Regions from separate parts of the Kitasatospora sp. NPDC057595 genome, predicted to be linked through region 2. Evidence: riboswitches for the same ligand, from Rfam matches in the RefSeq annotation. Region 2 holds a riboswitch; the other holds the start of a gene.
What was found. A riboswitch is a leader RNA that binds a small molecule or an ion and turns the genes downstream of it on or off. The one in region 2 is predicted to bind S-adenosylmethionine.
Positions count from the first base shown of each region.

Region 1 (5,753 bases), on a different contig from region 2:
TCGACTGGTGGGTGCACCCGGCGGCCGGTCTGGCCGGCACGAGGCTGCCTGTCTAGGGCTGCGCGCGCGGTCGGTCGGTGGGAGCGTCGGCACCGGCGAAATCGGGCCGTCGCCGGTGAGGGCGGGACCCGAGGCCGGTGGCCAGCGACCTGATCAGCTGGTTACTTGATCAGGTAGATGGTCGCGAACAGGCCGATCCACACGACGTCGACGAAGTGCCAGTAGTACGACACCACGATCGCGGCGGTGGCCTGCTCGTGAGTGAAGCGCTTGGCTGCGTACGTCCGTCCCAGGACCAGCAGGAAGGCGATCAGACCACCCGTCACGTGCAGACCGTGGAAGCCGGTGGTCAGGTAGAACACCGTGCCGTACGGGTCGGAGGACAGCGAGAGGCCGTCCTTCTTGACCAGCTCGGTGTACTCGAAGATCTGGCCGCCGATGAAGATCGCGCCCATCACGAAGGTCAGGGTGAACCACGAGCGGAGCTTCTTCACGTCACCGCGCTCGGCAGCGAAGACGCCGAGCTGGCAGGTGAGCGAGGAGAGCACCAGGATCGTGGTGTTGACCGAGGAGAAGGGCACGTTGAGGGCGTGCGCCTTCTCGGTCCAGAACTCCGGCCCCTTGACGGAGCGGAGCGTGAAGTACATCGCGAAGAGGGCCGCGAAGAACATCAACTCGGAACTGAGCCAGACGATCGTTCCGACGCTGACCATGTTCGGCCGGTTGACCGATCCGTGCGCGTGCCCGGTTTCTACTGCTGTTGCTGTCGCCACGACGGACATTATGTCGGTCCCTTATTCCGTCTTCACGCCGGGGGGTCTCCCTCGGAGTGTCCGGTGCGTGCGGTATGCCCCCCTGGCACCCCGCAGACCGCACCCACCCGTGCTGAGCAGCGGCGTGTCCCTTTTCTGACGGTTCCTCGAAGGCCCTTCCGGGGGCTCTGGCGGCGTGTCGCGGCGCTCCTGCGGGGCCGTCGGTAGTAAGGGGAGAGACCACCCGTCCGCCGTACGGGTGGTCCGTGCGGGCGGGGGTGACGCGCCGTGCTCCGCCCGGACCAGTGGCGGGCGGCGGCGGTTCGAGGAGGATCTCGCGGGAAGGGCTCGGCGGCGGGTGATCGGGAGTAGCATCCGGGGAGAGGCGAACGTGGTCCGGATCACACGTGAGGGAGCAGGCCCATGGCGTACACGACCGACGAGACGCTGACCGTTCTCGTCTACAGCCACGACCGCACCACCCGCGAGCAGGTGCTGACCGCTCTCGGTCGGCGGCCCGCGGAGGACCTGCCGGAGCTGGACTACCTGGAGTGCGCGACCACTCCCGCGGTGCTCAAGGCGCTGGAGAAGGGCGGCATCGACCTCTGCGTCCTGGACGGCGAGGCGGTGCCGGCCGGCGGGCTCGGGCTCGCCAGGCAGCTGAAGGACGAGATCTACGGCTGCCCGCCGCTGCTGGTGCTGATCGGCCGGCCGCAGGACTCCTGGCTGGCCGCCTGGAGCCGGGCCGACGCGGCGATCTCCCAGCCGGTGGACCCGGTGGCGCTGGCCGAGGCCGTCGCCGCCCTGCTGCGGGCGCGGCTGGCCAAGCGGGCGCCCGCCTCGCGGTAGCCGGGCCCGGCCGGGCCCGGCCGTCCGGTCCGGCCGTCCGGGGCGGTGCTCCGGGGCGGCCGTCTCACCTCGCGTCTCAGTACAAGAGAAGAAGGGTGAACGGCGGAGCCCCGGCACCCGCCGCTCGATAGGCTGACTCCGTCCCTACGTCCTTCCCCGTCCGCGGGGAGCGAGAGCTGGAGTCAGCCATGGTGAACGTGCACCCTGCGAACGGCGGTAGCGAGCCCGCGCAGGTGGTCCGCACCTGGCCGGACATCCTGTCGGCGCTGCTGAGGGGGGAGGACCTCGACCGCGCGGCCACCGCGTGGGCGATGGACCGGATCATGAGCGGGGAGGCCTCCCCGGTGCAGATCGCCGGCTTCATGGTGGCGCTGCGGGCCAAGGGCGAGACGGTCGACGAGATCTCCGGCCTGGTGGACTCTATGTACTCGCACGCCGAGCCGCTGTCCATCCCCGGTCCGGCGGTGGACATCGTCGGCACCGGCGGCGACCGGGCCAAGACCGTCAACATCTCCACCATGTCGGCGATCGTCGCCGCGGCGGCCGGCGCCAAGGTGGTCAAGCACGGCAACCGGGCCGCCTCCTCGGCGAGCGGCTCCTCGGACGTGCTGGAGAAGCTGGGCATCAGCCTGAACCTGCGCCCGCGCCGGGTCGCCGAGATCGCCGAGGAGGTCGGGCTCACCTTCTGCTTCGCGGCCACCTTCCACCCCTCGATGCGGTACGCCGGTCCGGCCCGCAGCGAACTCGGGGTGCCGACCGCCTTCAACATCCTCGGCCCGCTCACCAACCCGGCCCGGGTGACCTCGCACGCCATCGGCTGTTTCGACACCCGCCTCGCCGGGCTGATCGCCGGGGTGCTGGCGCAGCGCGGTGCCGGCGCGCTGGTCTTCCGGGGCGACGACGGGCTGGACGAACTCACCATCACCACCACCTCGCGGGTCTGGATCGTCCGGGACGGCGCCGTCACCGAGACCACCTTCGACCCGCGCGAGGTCGGCATCGAGCCGGTCGGCATCGAGGCGCTGCGCGGCGGGGACCCGTCGTACAACGCGGAGGTCGCGCGCCGGCTGCTGGCCGGGGAGCACGGGCCGGTGCGCGACGCGGTGCTGCTGAACTCGGCGGCCGCGCTGGTGGCACTGGAGCTGACCGGCGCGCCGCTCGCCGAGCAGCTCGGGACGGCCATGCGGCGCACCGCCGCGGCCATCGACTCCGGCGCGGCGGGCGATCTGCTGAAGCACTGGTCGGAGGCCACCGCCCGGCCGTGACGCGGTGGTCGGGGCCCGGGGGAGCAGCCTCCCCCGGGCCCCTCCGGCTGTCCGGGATGCGGACTCCTGTTTGACCGCGGGACGGACGCGACCTAGAGTCTTCGCCAGGTCATGAGCGACAGCGTCAAGCCCCAGCTGGCTGTCCGGCAACCCTCCGTCCGTGGCGGGGTGCCCTGGGTGAGGACCGGGTCACGTGGCGCATCGTCCGCGTGGCAAGCGCGGACGCCGGACCGACAGCACTCCCGGGGTCCCTGACCCGTACAGGAGTGCATCCTCATGTCCATCGGCACCTCTCTCTGCGCCCCCCTCGCCGTCCTCGGCCACGACGTCCAGGTCCCGCTCGCCAACGGTGACAAGGTCGGCTACGCGGCGCTCGACTACGCGGCCAGCTCCCCGGCGCTCCAGCGGGTCTGGGACGACGTCGCCGCCTACGCCCCGTACTACGGCAGCGTGCACCGCGGCGCCGGCTACCTGTCGCAGCTCTCCACCGACCTGTTCGAGCAGAGCCGCCGCACCGTCACCGAGTTCCTCGACCTGCGCGAGGGCGACCAGGTGGTCTTCACCCGCGCCACCACCGACTCGCTCAACCTGCTGGCCGGCGCCGTCCCGGCGGGGACGCAGGTGTTCGCCTTCGAGACCGAGCACCACGCCTCGCTGCTGCCCTGGGCGCACGCCGGTCTGCCCGTCACCTACCTGCGCGCCCCCCGCTCGCACGCCGAGGCGGTCGAGGCCTTCGACGCCGCGCTGGCCGCCTCGCCCGAGGGCCCGAAGCTGCTCTGCGTCACCGGCGCCTCCAACGTCACCGGTGAGCTCTGGCCGGTCGCCGAGCTGACCCGCACCGCCCACCGGCACGGTGCCCGGGTGGTGCTGGACGCCGCGCAGCTGGCCCCGCACCACCGGGTCTCGGTGCGCGAGCTGGACGTCGACTGGATCGCCTTCTCCGGCCACAAGCTGTACGCGCCGTTCGGCGCCGGGGTGCTGGCCGGCCGGGCCGACTGGCTGGACGCGGCCGACCCGTACCTGGCCGGGGGCGGCGCCACCCGCACGGTGGCCCGGGAGGCCGACGGCTCGGTGGCCGTGCAGTGGCACACCGGCCCGGCCCGGCACGAGGCCGGCTCGCCCAACGTCATCGGCGCCTACGCCATCGCCTCGGCCTGCCGGGCGCTCACCGAGGCCGGGTTCGACGCGCTGGAGGCCCGTGAGCGCGCGCTGGTCGCGCGGCTGAAGGCCGGGCTGGCCGAGATCCCCGAGGTCCGGGTGCTGAACCTGTTCGGCGCGGACTCGGACCGGGTGGGCGTGCTCTCCTTCGTCGTCCGGGGCTGGAACAGCTCGCACTTCTCGGCCGCGCTGTCCGCCGAGTACGGCATCGGGGTGCGCGACGGCCTGTTCTGCGCCCACCCGCTGGTCCGCACGCTGCTCGGCGACGAGGAGGCCGCGCCCTCGGAGTGCGGCGCGCCGGAGCCCTCGCTGCCCGGCGAGCGCAGCCTGAACGCGATCCGGGTGAGCTTCGGCGCGGGCACCCCGGACGAGCACGTGGACCGGTTCCTGACCGCCGTCCGCGAGCTGGTCACGGACGGCGCGGCCTGGACCTACCGCAACGAGGGCGGCCGCTGCGTCGCGGACACCCGCCGGGAGGGCTGAGGCCCCGCCGACGGCGCTACTCGTCCAGACCGATCGAGAAGGCCGCTTCCAGGTCGTGCTGGGAGTAGGTGCGGAAGGCGATCTGGGTCTCGGTGTGGGCGACGCCCGGGACCTTGTTGAGCCGGCCGGGGATCACCTCGGCGAGGTCGTCGTGCCGGCCCACCCGCACCATCGCGACCAGGTCGTAGCCACCGGTCACGGAGTAGACCTCGCTGACGCCCTCGATGGCGGCGATCGCCTCGGCGATCTCCGGGATGCGGTCGACGCTGGTCTTGATCAGGACGATGGCGGTGATCACGGTGGCGTACTCCTTTGTGAGGTGCCGCCAGCGTATCGGGCGGCGGCGGCACCGTCGCGGGGGCGGGTGGCCCGGGGCCGGCGCCCGGTCAGGGTGCAGGCGTAGAGGAACCCGGCCGCGAAACCGATCACGTGCACCACGTACGCCACACCGGGCCCGGCGGAATGCACCGACCACCACTGGAGGGCGAACCAGAGCCCGAGCACCAGCCAGGCCGGGAAGCGCAGCGGGAGGAAGAGCAGCAGCGGGACGAGCGTGGTGACCCGGGCCCGCGGGTGGAAGCGCAGGTAGGCGCCGAGCACGGCGGAGATCGCCCCGGAGGCGCCGATCAGCACCCGGGTCGCGTCCGGCGAGTGCGCCTCGGCCAGCGCGAAGCCGTAGGTGGTCAGCGCACCGGACGCCAGATAGAAGAGGAGGAACCGGGGGCGACCCAGCCGCCGCTCCACGGTGGGGCCGAAGACGTGCAGGAAGAGCAGGTTGCCCAGCAGGTGCAGCCAGCCGCCGTGCAGGAAGAGCGCGCTGAGCACGGAGAGCGCCGGGTGCTTGCCCGGGGTGGGCGCGGCCGGGCAGCCGGGCACCGGGTCGGGGGCCTCGGCGAGCTGGCCGGCGGTCAGCGGGCGACCGGTCAGCAGTTCGGCGGGGACGGCCCCCCAGCGCTGCTCGTAGCGCTGCTCCGCGCAGACCCGGGTCCGGCCGTGGCCGTAGAGCGGGTTGAGCCCGGCCGCCGGTCCGAGCAGGAAGACCGCGGTGTTGAGCGCGATCAGCGCGTAGCAGACGGCCGGTGCGGCGGCGGCCGGCCGGCCGCGGCGCACGCCGGTGCGGTCGGGGAGGACCGGGAGGGCCATGGGCCCCAGCATCCCTCCGGCACGCGGCGGGCACCGCGCGGTTACGGCAGGTGGGCTACCCGCCGCGGGCCGGTCGGCCGGTGGCCGTGAAGGTTGCCCCAGG
Region 1 is NZ_JBHVGL010000015.1:42,974-48,726, reverse strand. It holds gene ACFU9E_RS22520 (heme-copper oxidase subunit III) at 162-782, opposite strand; gene ACFU9E_RS22515 (hypothetical protein) at 1,176-1,601, shown strand; gene trpD (anthranilate phosphoribosyltransferase) at 1,790-2,866, shown strand; SAM riboswitch class IV at 2,974-3,091, shown strand; gene ACFU9E_RS22505 (aminotransferase class V-fold PLP-dependent enzyme) at 3,143-4,507, shown strand; gene ACFU9E_RS22500 (Lrp/AsnC ligand binding domain-containing protein) at 4,524-4,805, opposite strand; gene ACFU9E_RS22495 (rhomboid family intramembrane serine protease) at 4,802-5,650, opposite strand.
Region 1: another riboswitch for S-adenosylmethionine. It lies ahead of ACFU9E_RS22505 (aminotransferase class V-fold PLP-dependent enzyme); the one in region 2 lies ahead of thrC (threonine synthase).

Region 2 (10,577 bases):
CCGCCGGGGGTGGACAAGGGCGCGGCGCTGACCGGGCTGCTGCGCGAGCGCGGTGCCCGCTCGGTGCTCTACGCGGGCGACGACCTCGGCGACGTCCCCGCCTTCGCGGCGGTGGAGGAACTGCGCGGGCAGGGCCTGGCCGGCGTGCTGGTGTGCAGCGGCGCGGTGGGCGAGTCGCCGGACGCCCCGGTGCGGGAGCTCGCCGACCGGGCGGACCTGGTGGTCCCGGGCCCGGCCGGCGTGGTGGAACTGCTCGGAGCGCTGGGGGAGGAACTCAGCGCAGAGCGTTGAGCTGGTCCAGGAACCACTGCTGCGGCGGCAGCGCCGTCGCCGCGGCGGCCAGCCGCTTGGTGCGGTCGGCGCGCTCCCCGGCGGGCATGGTGAGCCCGGCGTGCAGCGCCTCGGCGGTGGCCACGATGTCGTACGGGTTGACGCTCAGCGCGTCCTCGCCGAGTTCGGCGTGCGCGCCGGCCTCCCGGGAGAGCACCAGCGCGCAGCCCCGGTCGGAGACCACCGGGACCTCCTTGGCGACCAGGTTCATGCCGTCCCGGATCGGGTTGACCAGGGCCACGTCGGCCAGCCGGTAGGCGGCCAGCGAGCGCGGGAAGTCGTCGTCGACGTGCAGGATCAGCGGCTTCCAGTCGGGCGTGGCGAACTCCGCGTCGATCTCGGTGGCGAGCGCCCGCACCCGGTCGGTGTAGGCCCGGTACTCGGCGAGGTCGGTGCGGGACGGGTAGGCGAAGGCGATGTGCACCACCCGGCCCCGCCACTCGGGGCGGGTGCGCAGCAGGTGCCGGTAGGCCAGGAAGCCGCGGACGATGTTCTTGCTCAGCTCGGTGCGGTCGACCCGGACGACGGTGCGGCGCTCGCCGACGGCGGCGCGCAGGGCGGCGAGCCGCTCGTCGACGTCCGGGCGGTGGGCGCGCTCGCGCAGGAAGTCGGCGTCGGCGCCGAGGCCGTGCACGCCGAGGGCGGTGGTGCGGCCGGCGTGGGTGACGGTGAGCGCCTCGCGGTCGACCGTCGCGCCGAGGAAACGCTCGCAGCAGTCGGCGAAGGCGAGTGCCCAGCGGCGGGTGAGGAAGCCGGCCCGGTCGGCGCCGAGGATGCCGGTGAGGACGGCCTCGGCGATGTCGTCGGGCAGCAGCCGCAGGTACTCGGGCGGCGCCCAGGGGGTGTGCGAGAAGTGGCCGATCCGCAGGTCGGGGCGGGCGGCGCGGAGCAGCGCCGGGACGAGCGAGAGGTGGTAGTCCTGCACCAGGACGGCGGCGCCGGGGGCGGCCTCGGTGGCGAGCGCCTCGGCGAAGGCGGTGTTGTAGGCGGTGTAGGACTGCCACTCGGCGCGGAAGCCGGCGTCGAAGGCGGGGGCGGTCGGGGTGTCCCAGAGCAGGTGGTGGACGAACCACAGGGTCGAGTTGGCGATGCCGTTGTAGGCCTGGGCGAAGGTCCGCGGGTCTATGTCGAGCATCCGGACGGCCTGCCCGCCGACGTCGTGGCCGGCCCGGTCGAGGCGGCCGTCCGGGGCCTCCCGGGCTGCCCGGCGGTCGGCGTCGGAGAGGGCGGCGCAGACCCAGACGGCGTCCGGGTCGTCGATCGCGGAGAGCCCGGAGACCAGGCCTCCGCCGCCTCTGCGGAGCGTCAGCGTGCCGTCGTCCGCGGTGCCGAAGGACACCGGCCCCCGGTTGGACGCCACCAGGACGGGGGCTGCGCCGGTCGGATTCGAACGCTCGGTCGTGTCAGGGCCCATGGTTGGTTGGTTGCCGGGGGTCCGGGGTGGCAAACCCCTCAGCGCCGGGTGGCGTACTCGGGGACGGTGTGCATCGGCGGGCGTTCGGTGGCGGTGACCGGGTGGGTGTGGGCGGTGAAGGCTCGGGTGCGCGGGTCGCGGGTGAACTGGGTGAGCCGGGGGTGGAGCAGGTCGGCGGAGGCCTTGAGTCGGTGGGTGCGGTCGAGCCGTTCCAGCGCGGTGCGGTAGATGGTGGCGGCCATCCGGCCGAGCGCCTGGCCGTCCTGGTGCCGGTGGTGGCGCACGCCGACGTCCACCTGGGCGAGCGCGTCCAGGCCGGCCGTCTCCAGCGCGTCGACCAGCAGGCCGAGTTCGACTCCGTAGCCGGTGGGGAAGGGCAGCCGTTCGAGCAGCGAGCGCCGGGCCGCGTACTCGCCGCCGAGCGGCTGGACGAAACCGGCGAGTTCCGGCCAGTGCAGGTTGAGCAGCGGGCGGGCGACCAGCTCGGTGACCCGGCCGCCGCCGGCCGGTACGACCGCCCCGTCGGTCTCCAGCGGCCGGTCGTACATCGCCTTGACCAGCTGGATGTCCGGTTCGGTGAGCAGCGGGCCGATGATGCCGGAGACCAGGGCGGGGTCGAATTCGCGCAGGTCGGCGTCCACGAAGCAGACGATCTCGCCGCGGGTGACCAGCAGCGAGCGCCAGAGCACCTCGCCCTTGCCGGGGGCGGCGGGTATCCGGGGCAGGATCGCGTCGCGGTGGACGACGGTGGCACCGGCCTCGGCGGCGACCGCGGCGGTGGCGTCGGCGGAGCCGGAGTCGACCACCACCAGCTCGTCGACCAGCGGCAGCCGCTCCATCAGCTCGCGGCGGATGACCCGGACGATCTCGCCGACGGTGGCCTCCTCGTCCAGCGCGGGCAGCACCACGCTGACGGTGCCGGCCGGGCCGAGCGCGCGCTTGGCCGCCGGCAGCGTGTGCACCGGGCGGTCGGCCGCGCTCCACGAGCGCCGGCGCAGCCAGGACGCCGTCTCGGGGAGGAGCTCGGGGGTCGGTTCGGCGGGCACGGTGCGCTCCTCGGCGGGGTCGGGTGCGGGGGTCGGGTACGGGGCCTGGTGGGACGGGGCATCTCGCGTGGCGGACGGTGCCGTTCGGGGTTGACGCCTTCGGATACAGTCTTCGTACAGCGGTCGGACCTTCGCACGCCGGGGTCACCGCTGAGCAGGACCACAACTTCACAGAGCTCATCCAGAGGGACTGAGGGAACGGCCCGTTGACGTCCCGGCAACCTTCTCGCACGGTCGGCTTCGAGCCCCGGCGGGACAGGTGCCAATTCCGGCCCGGGCGCGACCGCGTCACGGGGAAGATGAGGAGAGAGGCCTCGCCACCATGGCTATCGACACCGCCGTACCCGTCACCGTTGACCTCGGCCCCGCCGCCCAGCTGTCCTGTCGGGAGTGCGGCACCAAGTTCCCGCTCGGTCCCAGCTTCGCGTGCCTGGAGTGCTTCGGCCCGCTGGAGATCGCCTACGACTTCGGCAGCGAGGGCGCCGAGGAGCTGCGCAAGCGGATCGAGGCCGGTCCCGCGTCGATCTGGCGCTACGCGCCGCTGCTGCCGGTGCCCGCGGACGTCGCGGGCAAGCCGAACCTGAACCCGGGCTGGACCCCGCTGGTGAAGGCCGACAACCTGGGCCGCGAGCTCGGCTTCACCGCCCAGCTGCACGTCAAGGACGACTCCGGCAACCCGACCCACTCCTTCAAGGACCGCGTGGTGGCCTGCGCGATCGAGGCGGCCCGCGCGTTCGGCTACACCACGCTCTCCTGCTCCTCGACCGGCAACCTGGCCGGCGCGGTGGGCGCGGCGGCGGCCCGGGCGGGCTTCCGGTCCTGCGTGTTCATCCCGCACGACCTGGAGCAGGGCAAGGTCGTGATGGCCGGGGTGTACGGCGGCGAGCTGGTCGGCATCGAGGGCAACTACGACGACGTGAACCGGTTCTGCTCGGAGCTGATCGGCGACCCGGCCGGCGAGGGCTGGGGCTTCGTCAACGTTAACCTGCGGCCGTACTACGGCGAGGGCTCCAAGACGCTCGCCTACGAGATCTGCGAGCAGCTCGGCTGGCGGCTGCCGGAGCAGATCGTGATCCCGATCGCCTCGGGCTCGCAGCTCACCAAGATCGACAAGGGTCTGCAGGAGCTGATCAAGCTCGGCCTGGTCGAGGACCGGCCGTACCGGATCTTCGGCGCCCAGGCGGCGGGCTGCTCGCCGGTCTCGGCCGCGTTCAAGGCCGGCCACGACGTGATCCGGCCGGTCAAGCCGGACACCATCGCCAAGTCGCTGGCGATCGGCAACCCGGCCGACGGCCCGTACGTGCTGGACATCGCCCGGCGCACCGGCGGCGCGGTGGAGGACGTGACGGACGAGGAGGTCGTGGCCGCGATCCGGCTGCTGGCCCGCACCGAGGGCATCTTCGCGGAGACCGCGGGCGGCGTGACCATCGGCGTGCTCAAGAAGCTGGTCGAGACCGGGCAGCTGGACCCGTCGAAGGAGACCGTCGCGATCAACACCGGTGACGGCCTGAAGACCCTCGACGCCGTCTCCGAGGCCGGGATGACCGCCGTGATCCGGCCGAACCTGGAGTCCTTCCGGGACGCCGGCCTGGCGACCGCCTGACCCTCGCGCCACCCACGTCCCACCCGTCCCGCCCCCAGCCCCGCCCGCGCGCCCGCAACGAGGAGACCCCCATGAGCGCCAACGTCCGCATCCCGACCATCCTGCGCACCTACACCGGCGGCGCCAGCGAGGTGCCCGCCGAGGGCGGCACGCTGGGCGAGGTCATCGCCGACCTGGAGAAGAACCACGCCGGGATCGCCGCGCGCATCCTGGACGACACCGGCAAGCTGCGCCGCTTCGTCAACGTCTACGTGAACGACGACGACGTGCGCTTCGCCGAGGGCCTGGCGACGGAGATCAAGGACGGCGCGAACATCTCGATCATCCCGGCGGTCGCCGGCGGCTGATCCCGCGCGCGCCCGTTCCCTCCGGGGCGGGCGCACCGTCTCCGGCTGTCCGCGGCACGGAATTCCGTGCCGCGGACAGCCGCGCGTATTTTGGCGGGAATATTTTCGGTGCCGGTCGGAGTAAAGTGTCGCTCGACCGGGAACAGAGGCCGCCCTTCCGCTCATCCGGGAACGAATCCACCGCATCGCCACCACCGCCGGTGTCCGCCCAGTGGGGCCGGTGCCGGGGTCCGGGGCCCGGGAAACATGTCAGGCCGGTGTCAGAATTCTGACCGGGATTTCTGGTAATACGTCCGCTATGTCCGGCGGGAAATGCGGCTTTCCTGGTGTTTATGTCCGTCCTGTCCCCCATGATGCCGGGTGAATTCCCCGACATTGGGCCTGTTGCAGAGGGCGTCGATCCGGATACATTCAGCCGCGGTCGACGCAATCGCCCGTTCGCCGGATGCCGTTCGGCGACATCGGGAGGATCGCGGCGTGCACGGCCGCGCCCAGGGGGGGTTCCCCGGGCCGGCAGCCAACCAGACCCGCGCCCGCAGACCTGCGGGGGCGTGAAGGGCCAGCACAGCACTAGGGGAGTTCGGAATGGCTCAGGGCACCGTCAAGTGGTTCAACGCGGAGAAGGGCTACGGCTTCATCGCGGTCGACGGTGGTGCGGACGTCTTCGTCCACTACAGCGCGATCCAGATGGACGGCTACCGCACCCTTGAGGAGGGCCAGCGGGTCGAGTTCGAGATCTCTCAGGGGCAGAAGGGCCCGCAGGCGGACATGGTCCGCGCGGCGGTCTGACCTTTCCGACACCCAGGAGTTCGGCTCGGCCCATCGGCTGGTGCACCTCTTGCTTCACGGCGGGCCCGTGCGACGCATGTCGCACGGGCCCGCCGTCATGTCCGCGCGGCTCGCGGATCGTCGATTGGGCTTGCACTCGCCCACCCAGAGTGCTAATCATTGGCGTTAGCACTCAGAGCTTGAGAGTGATAAGCGGACCGGGTCGGTGAGGCCCCCGGGAGCGGTAGGGGAATGGACCCCCGCACACCAGGGCCGTCCGTCGCGGGCACCCCTTGGTCCGAGCAGTCGACCGTGTCCCGGAGGACCACTTCAGATGGCCAAGATCATCGCCTTTGATGAGGAAGCTCGCCGCGGCCTTGAGCGTGGCATGAACCAGCTCGCCGACGCCGTGAAGGTCACGCTCGGCCCCAAGGGTCGCAACGTCGTTCTGGAGAAGAAGTGGGGCGCCCCCACCATCACCAACGACGGTGTCTCCATCGCCAAGGAGATCGAGCTCGAGGACCCGTACGAGAAGATCGGTGCGGAGCTCGTCAAGGAGGTCGCCAAGAAGACCGACGACGTCGCGGGTGACGGCACCACCACCGCCACCGTGCTGGCCCAGGCGCTCGTCCGCGAGGGTCTGCGCAACGTCGCCGCCGGCGCCAACCCGATGGCCCTGAAGCGCGGCATCGAGAAGGCCGTCGCGGCCGTCTCCGACCAGCTGCTGGCCCAGGCCAAGGACGTGGAGACCAAGGAGCAGATCGCCTCCACCGCCTCCATCTCCGCCGCCGACACCCAGATCGGCGAGCTGATCGCCGAGGCCATGGACAAGGTCGGCAAGGAAGGCGTTATCACCGTCGAGGAGAGCAACACCTTCGGTCTGGAGCTGGAGCTCACCGAGGGCATGCGCTTCGACAAGGGCTACATCTCGGCGTACTTCGCCACCGACCTGGAGCGTATGGAGACCTCGTTCGAGGACCCGTACATCCTGATCGCCAACTCCAAGATCGGCTCGGTCAAGGACCTGCTGCCGCTGCTGGAGAAGGTCATGCAGAGCGGCAAGCCGCTCGTCATCATCGCCGAGGACGTCGAGGGCGAGGCCCTGTCGACCCTGGTCGTGAACAAGATCCGCGGCACCTTCAAGTCCGTCGCCGTCAAGGCCCCGGGCTTCGGCGACCGCCGCAAGGCCATGCTCCAGGACATCGCCATCCTCACCGGCGGCACCGTGATCTCCGAGGAGGTCGGCCTGAAGCTGGAGAACGCGGGCGTCGACCTGCTGGGCACCGCCCGCAAGGTGGTCATCACCAAGGACGAGACCACCATCGTCGACGGTGGCGGCGACAGCGAGCAGGTCGCGGGCCGGGTGAACCAGATCCGCGCCGAGATCGAGAACAGCGACTCGGACTACGACCGCGAGAAGCTCCAGGAGCGCCTCGCCAAGCTGGCCGGCGGCGTGGCCGTCATCAAGGCCGGCGCGGCCACCGAGGTGGAGCTCAAGGAGCGCAAGCACCGCATCGAGGACGCCGTCCGCAACGCCAAGGCCGCCGTCGAGGAGGGCATCGTCGCCGGTGGTGGCGTCGCCCTGCTGCAGGCCGGTGTCGCCTTCGACAAGCTGGAGCTGGACGGCGACGAGGCCACCGGTGCCAACATCGTCAAGGTCGCGCTGGAGGCCCCGATCAAGCAGATCGCGACCAACGCCGGCCTGGAGGGTGGCGTCGTGGTGGAGAAGGTGCGCAACCTCCCCGCCGGTCACGGCCTGAACGCCGCCACCAACGAGTACGTCGACCTGGTCGCCGAGGGCATCATCGACCCGGCCAAGGTCACCCGCTCCGCGCTGCAGAACGCCGCCTCCATCGCGGCGCTCTTCCTCACCACCGAGGCCGTCATCGCCGACAAGCCGGAGAAGGCCGCCGCGGCCGCCGGCGGCGGCATGCCGGGCGGTGACATGGACTTCTGATCCGCACGGATCGGACGGTTCCTCGCTCGCACGGGCGGTTCCCCTCGGGGAGCCGCCCGTGCGGCGTTCCCGGACCTTCCTGGGAGACTGGACGGATGGCTACGACAGACGACATCGAGACGGCGCTGCACACCGCGCGGGCGCTGATCCTGGCCGACCTGACCGCGCGGGACGCCGCCGACGCCGCCGTGGTGTCGCTGGTGGAGAAGGCCGTGGCGCACCGCCGGTGGTGGCTGGAGCAGTGGCCGGACGGCACGGAGTTCGTGCTGGGCCTGGTCGCCCAGGACGTCCAGGACGCGCTGCTGGAGACCCACGGCCGCTGGCCGCTCTGCGCGGACTGCGCGGCGGACGGGGACCCGCACGCGCTGGGCGTGGAGCCGGAGCTGGGGCCGGACCCGCACTGGGTGTGCGGCAAGCGCGGTGCCGTGGTGGCGGCGGTGGGGGAGCTGGCGTAGCCCCGTCCGTCACCTCGCCGCCGTCGCGCCTCCGGGCGCGGCGGCGGCTTTTTCGTGCCGGGTGGAACCGATGGACGGCATATGTAGTCTACCGACTTATACAGTCCATCTGAATCTTTGCGGCCGAGAGCTCCACGGCCGAGAGGGGGAGCCCCATGTCCCAGCCAGATCCGACCCGGCCCGTCCTGGAACTGCGCGCGGTCACCCGGGTGCACGGCGCGGGCGCGGCCGAGGTGCGGGCGCTGCGCGGCGTCGACCTGGCCGTCCGCCCGGGCGAGTTCGTCGCCGTGATGGGGCCGTCCGGCTCCGGAAAGTCCACCCTGCTCGCCCTGGCCGGCGGCCTGGACCGGCCCAGCCGCGGACAGGTGCTGGTCGAGGGCGTCGAGCTCGGCGCGCTGAGCCGGAGCGGCCTGGCCGCCGTCCGGCGCCGCTCGGTCGGCTACGTCTTCCAGGACTACAACCTCGTCCCGGCGCTGACCGCCGCCGAGAACATCGCACTGCCCCGGGAGCTGGACGGTGTCCCCGGACGGGCCGCCCGCGGCGAGGCCCGGGCCGCACTGGGCGAGCTGGGCATCGCCGAGCTGGCCGACCGCTTCCCCGAGCAGCTGTCCGGCGGGCAGCAGCAGCGCGTCGCCATCGCCCGCGCCCTGGTCGGCGACCGCCGGCTGGTGCTGGCCGACGAGCCCACCGGCGCCCTCGACTCCGCCACCGGCGAGGCGGTGCTGGGCGTGCTGCGGGCGCGCTGCGACGCGGGCGCCGCCGCCATGATGGTCACCCACGACGCCCGGCACGCCGTCTGGGCCGACCGGGTGGTCGTCCTGCGCGACGGCCTGGTGGTCGAGGAGACCGGTGGACGGCAGGCCGCGCGGCTGCTGCCCGCCGGCGGGAACGGCGGCCGGTGATGAAGCTCTCCGCCCTGCGCGTCGCCCTGCGGATCGCCCGCCGCGACGCCCTGCGCGCCAAGGGCCGCAGCGTCCTGGTGGCCGCCATGGTCGCGCTTCCGGTCCTCGGCGTCGCCGGTGCCGACGTCGTCCACCGCAGTGGACAGCTCACCCCCGGCGAGCGGGTCGAACGGCTGATGGGCGGGGCGGACGCCCTGATCACCGCCCACCGGCCGGGCCGCTCGGTCGACCAGGGGCCGTTCGCCGAGGACGGCGTGCAGGTGCTGCAGGAGGACCGGACCGATCCGGCCTCGGTGGCGGCCGCCGCCGCGGCGGGTTCCCCCACCGGCCTGGTCGCCGGGCTGCTGCCCGCGGGCGCGCTGCTGCTGCCGGCCACTCCCGGGCCGGCGGTCAGCACCTCCACCCGGGAGGGCCTGTTCACCACCTCGACCTCCGAGGCGGACCTGACCGACCGGATCTGGCAGGGCCGGCTGGACCTGGTCGAGGGGAGGGCGCCGAGCGCGCCGCACGAGGCGGCCGTCACCCGCGCCTTCCTCGCCGAGGCCGGACTGCGGATCGGTGACTCCACCACGGTCAAGGGCCTCGACACGGCGCCGTTCAAGCTGACCGGCGTGGTCGAGTACCCGGGGGACCTCGACAAGGTCGAGCTGGTGGCCCGGCCCGGTGCGCTGACCGCCCCGCTGGCCGCCGCGGCCCCGCCCGCCGCGGGCGCCTCCTCCGGGCTGACCGCGGCCGGGGCGGAGGAGGCCCGCCCCGAGCGCTGGCTGGTGCGGATGCCCGGCGGCGCCGCCCTGGACTGGCCCGCCGTCCGGAAGCTCAACCGGTACGGCTTCACGGTGACCTCGCGCGCCGTGGCGCTCGACCCGCCGCCCGCATCCGCCGTCACCTACGACCCCGATCTGTTCAGGCTCCCGGACGCGGACAAGCGGGTCGTGGTGCTGGCCACGGTGGCCGGGATGGCGCTGCTGGAGGTCGCCCTGCTGGCCGGCCCGGCCTTCGCGGTGGGCGCCCGGCGCGCGCGCCGGCAGCTCGCCCTGATCGGCGCCGCGGGCGGCGGCCGCGGCCACGTCCGCGCGGTCGTGCTCGGCTCCGGGCTGGTGCTCGGGACGGTCGGGGCGGCCGCCGGCCTGGTCGCGGGCGTCGGCCTGGTCGCCGTGCTGCGGACCTGGGCCGAGGAGGCCGGCGGCAGCCGCTTCGGACACTTCGCGATCGCGCCGCTCGACCTGCTGGCCATCGCCGCCGTGGGGGTGATCACCGCGCTGCTGGCCGCCGTGGTGCCCGCGGTCCAGGCCGCGCGCCGCGACGTGGTGGCCGGGCTCACCGGCCGGGACAGCGTCGGCGCGCCGAGCCGCAGGCTCCCGCTGCTGGGCCTGGTCCTGGTCGTCGCGGGCGCGGGCCTGGCGCTCTACGGCGCCGGCGGCCAGGACGCCACCGGCCTGCCGGTGTTCCACGGGCTCACCAGGAAGGCGCTCACCGTGCTCGCCGGGGCGGTCACCGCGGAGATCGGCTTCCTGCTCTTCACCCCGCTGCTGATCGCGCTGTCCGGCCGGCTCGCCGCCCGGCTGCCGCTCGGCCCCCGGCTGGCCCTGCGCGACTCGGCCCGCCACCGCGGCCGCACCGCGCCCGCCGTGGCCGCGGTGATGGCCGCCGTCGCCGGAGCCGTCGCCGTCGGCGTCTACACCGCCGGCACCGAGGCCCAGGACCGGGCCGCCTACCGGCCGACCGCCCCGATGGGGGCGGTCGTGGTCGAGGCCC
Region 2 is NZ_JBHVGL010000002.1:80,556-91,132, forward strand. It holds gene otsB (trehalose-phosphatase) at 1-291, shown strand, start outside; gene ACFU9E_RS03755 (trehalose-6-phosphate synthase) at 275-1,744, opposite strand; gene ACFU9E_RS03760 (glucosyl-3-phosphoglycerate synthase) at 1,783-2,790, opposite strand; SAM riboswitch class I at 2,965-3,096, shown strand; gene thrC (threonine synthase) at 3,113-4,393, shown strand; gene ACFU9E_RS03770 (MoaD/ThiS family protein) at 4,465-4,740, shown strand; gene ACFU9E_RS03775 (cold-shock protein) at 5,326-5,529, shown strand; gene groL (chaperonin GroEL) at 5,843-7,465, shown strand; gene ACFU9E_RS03785 (hypothetical protein) at 7,561-7,920, shown strand; gene ACFU9E_RS03790 (ABC transporter ATP-binding protein) at 8,076-8,822, shown strand; gene ACFU9E_RS03795 (FtsX-like permease family protein) at 8,822-10,577, shown strand, end outside.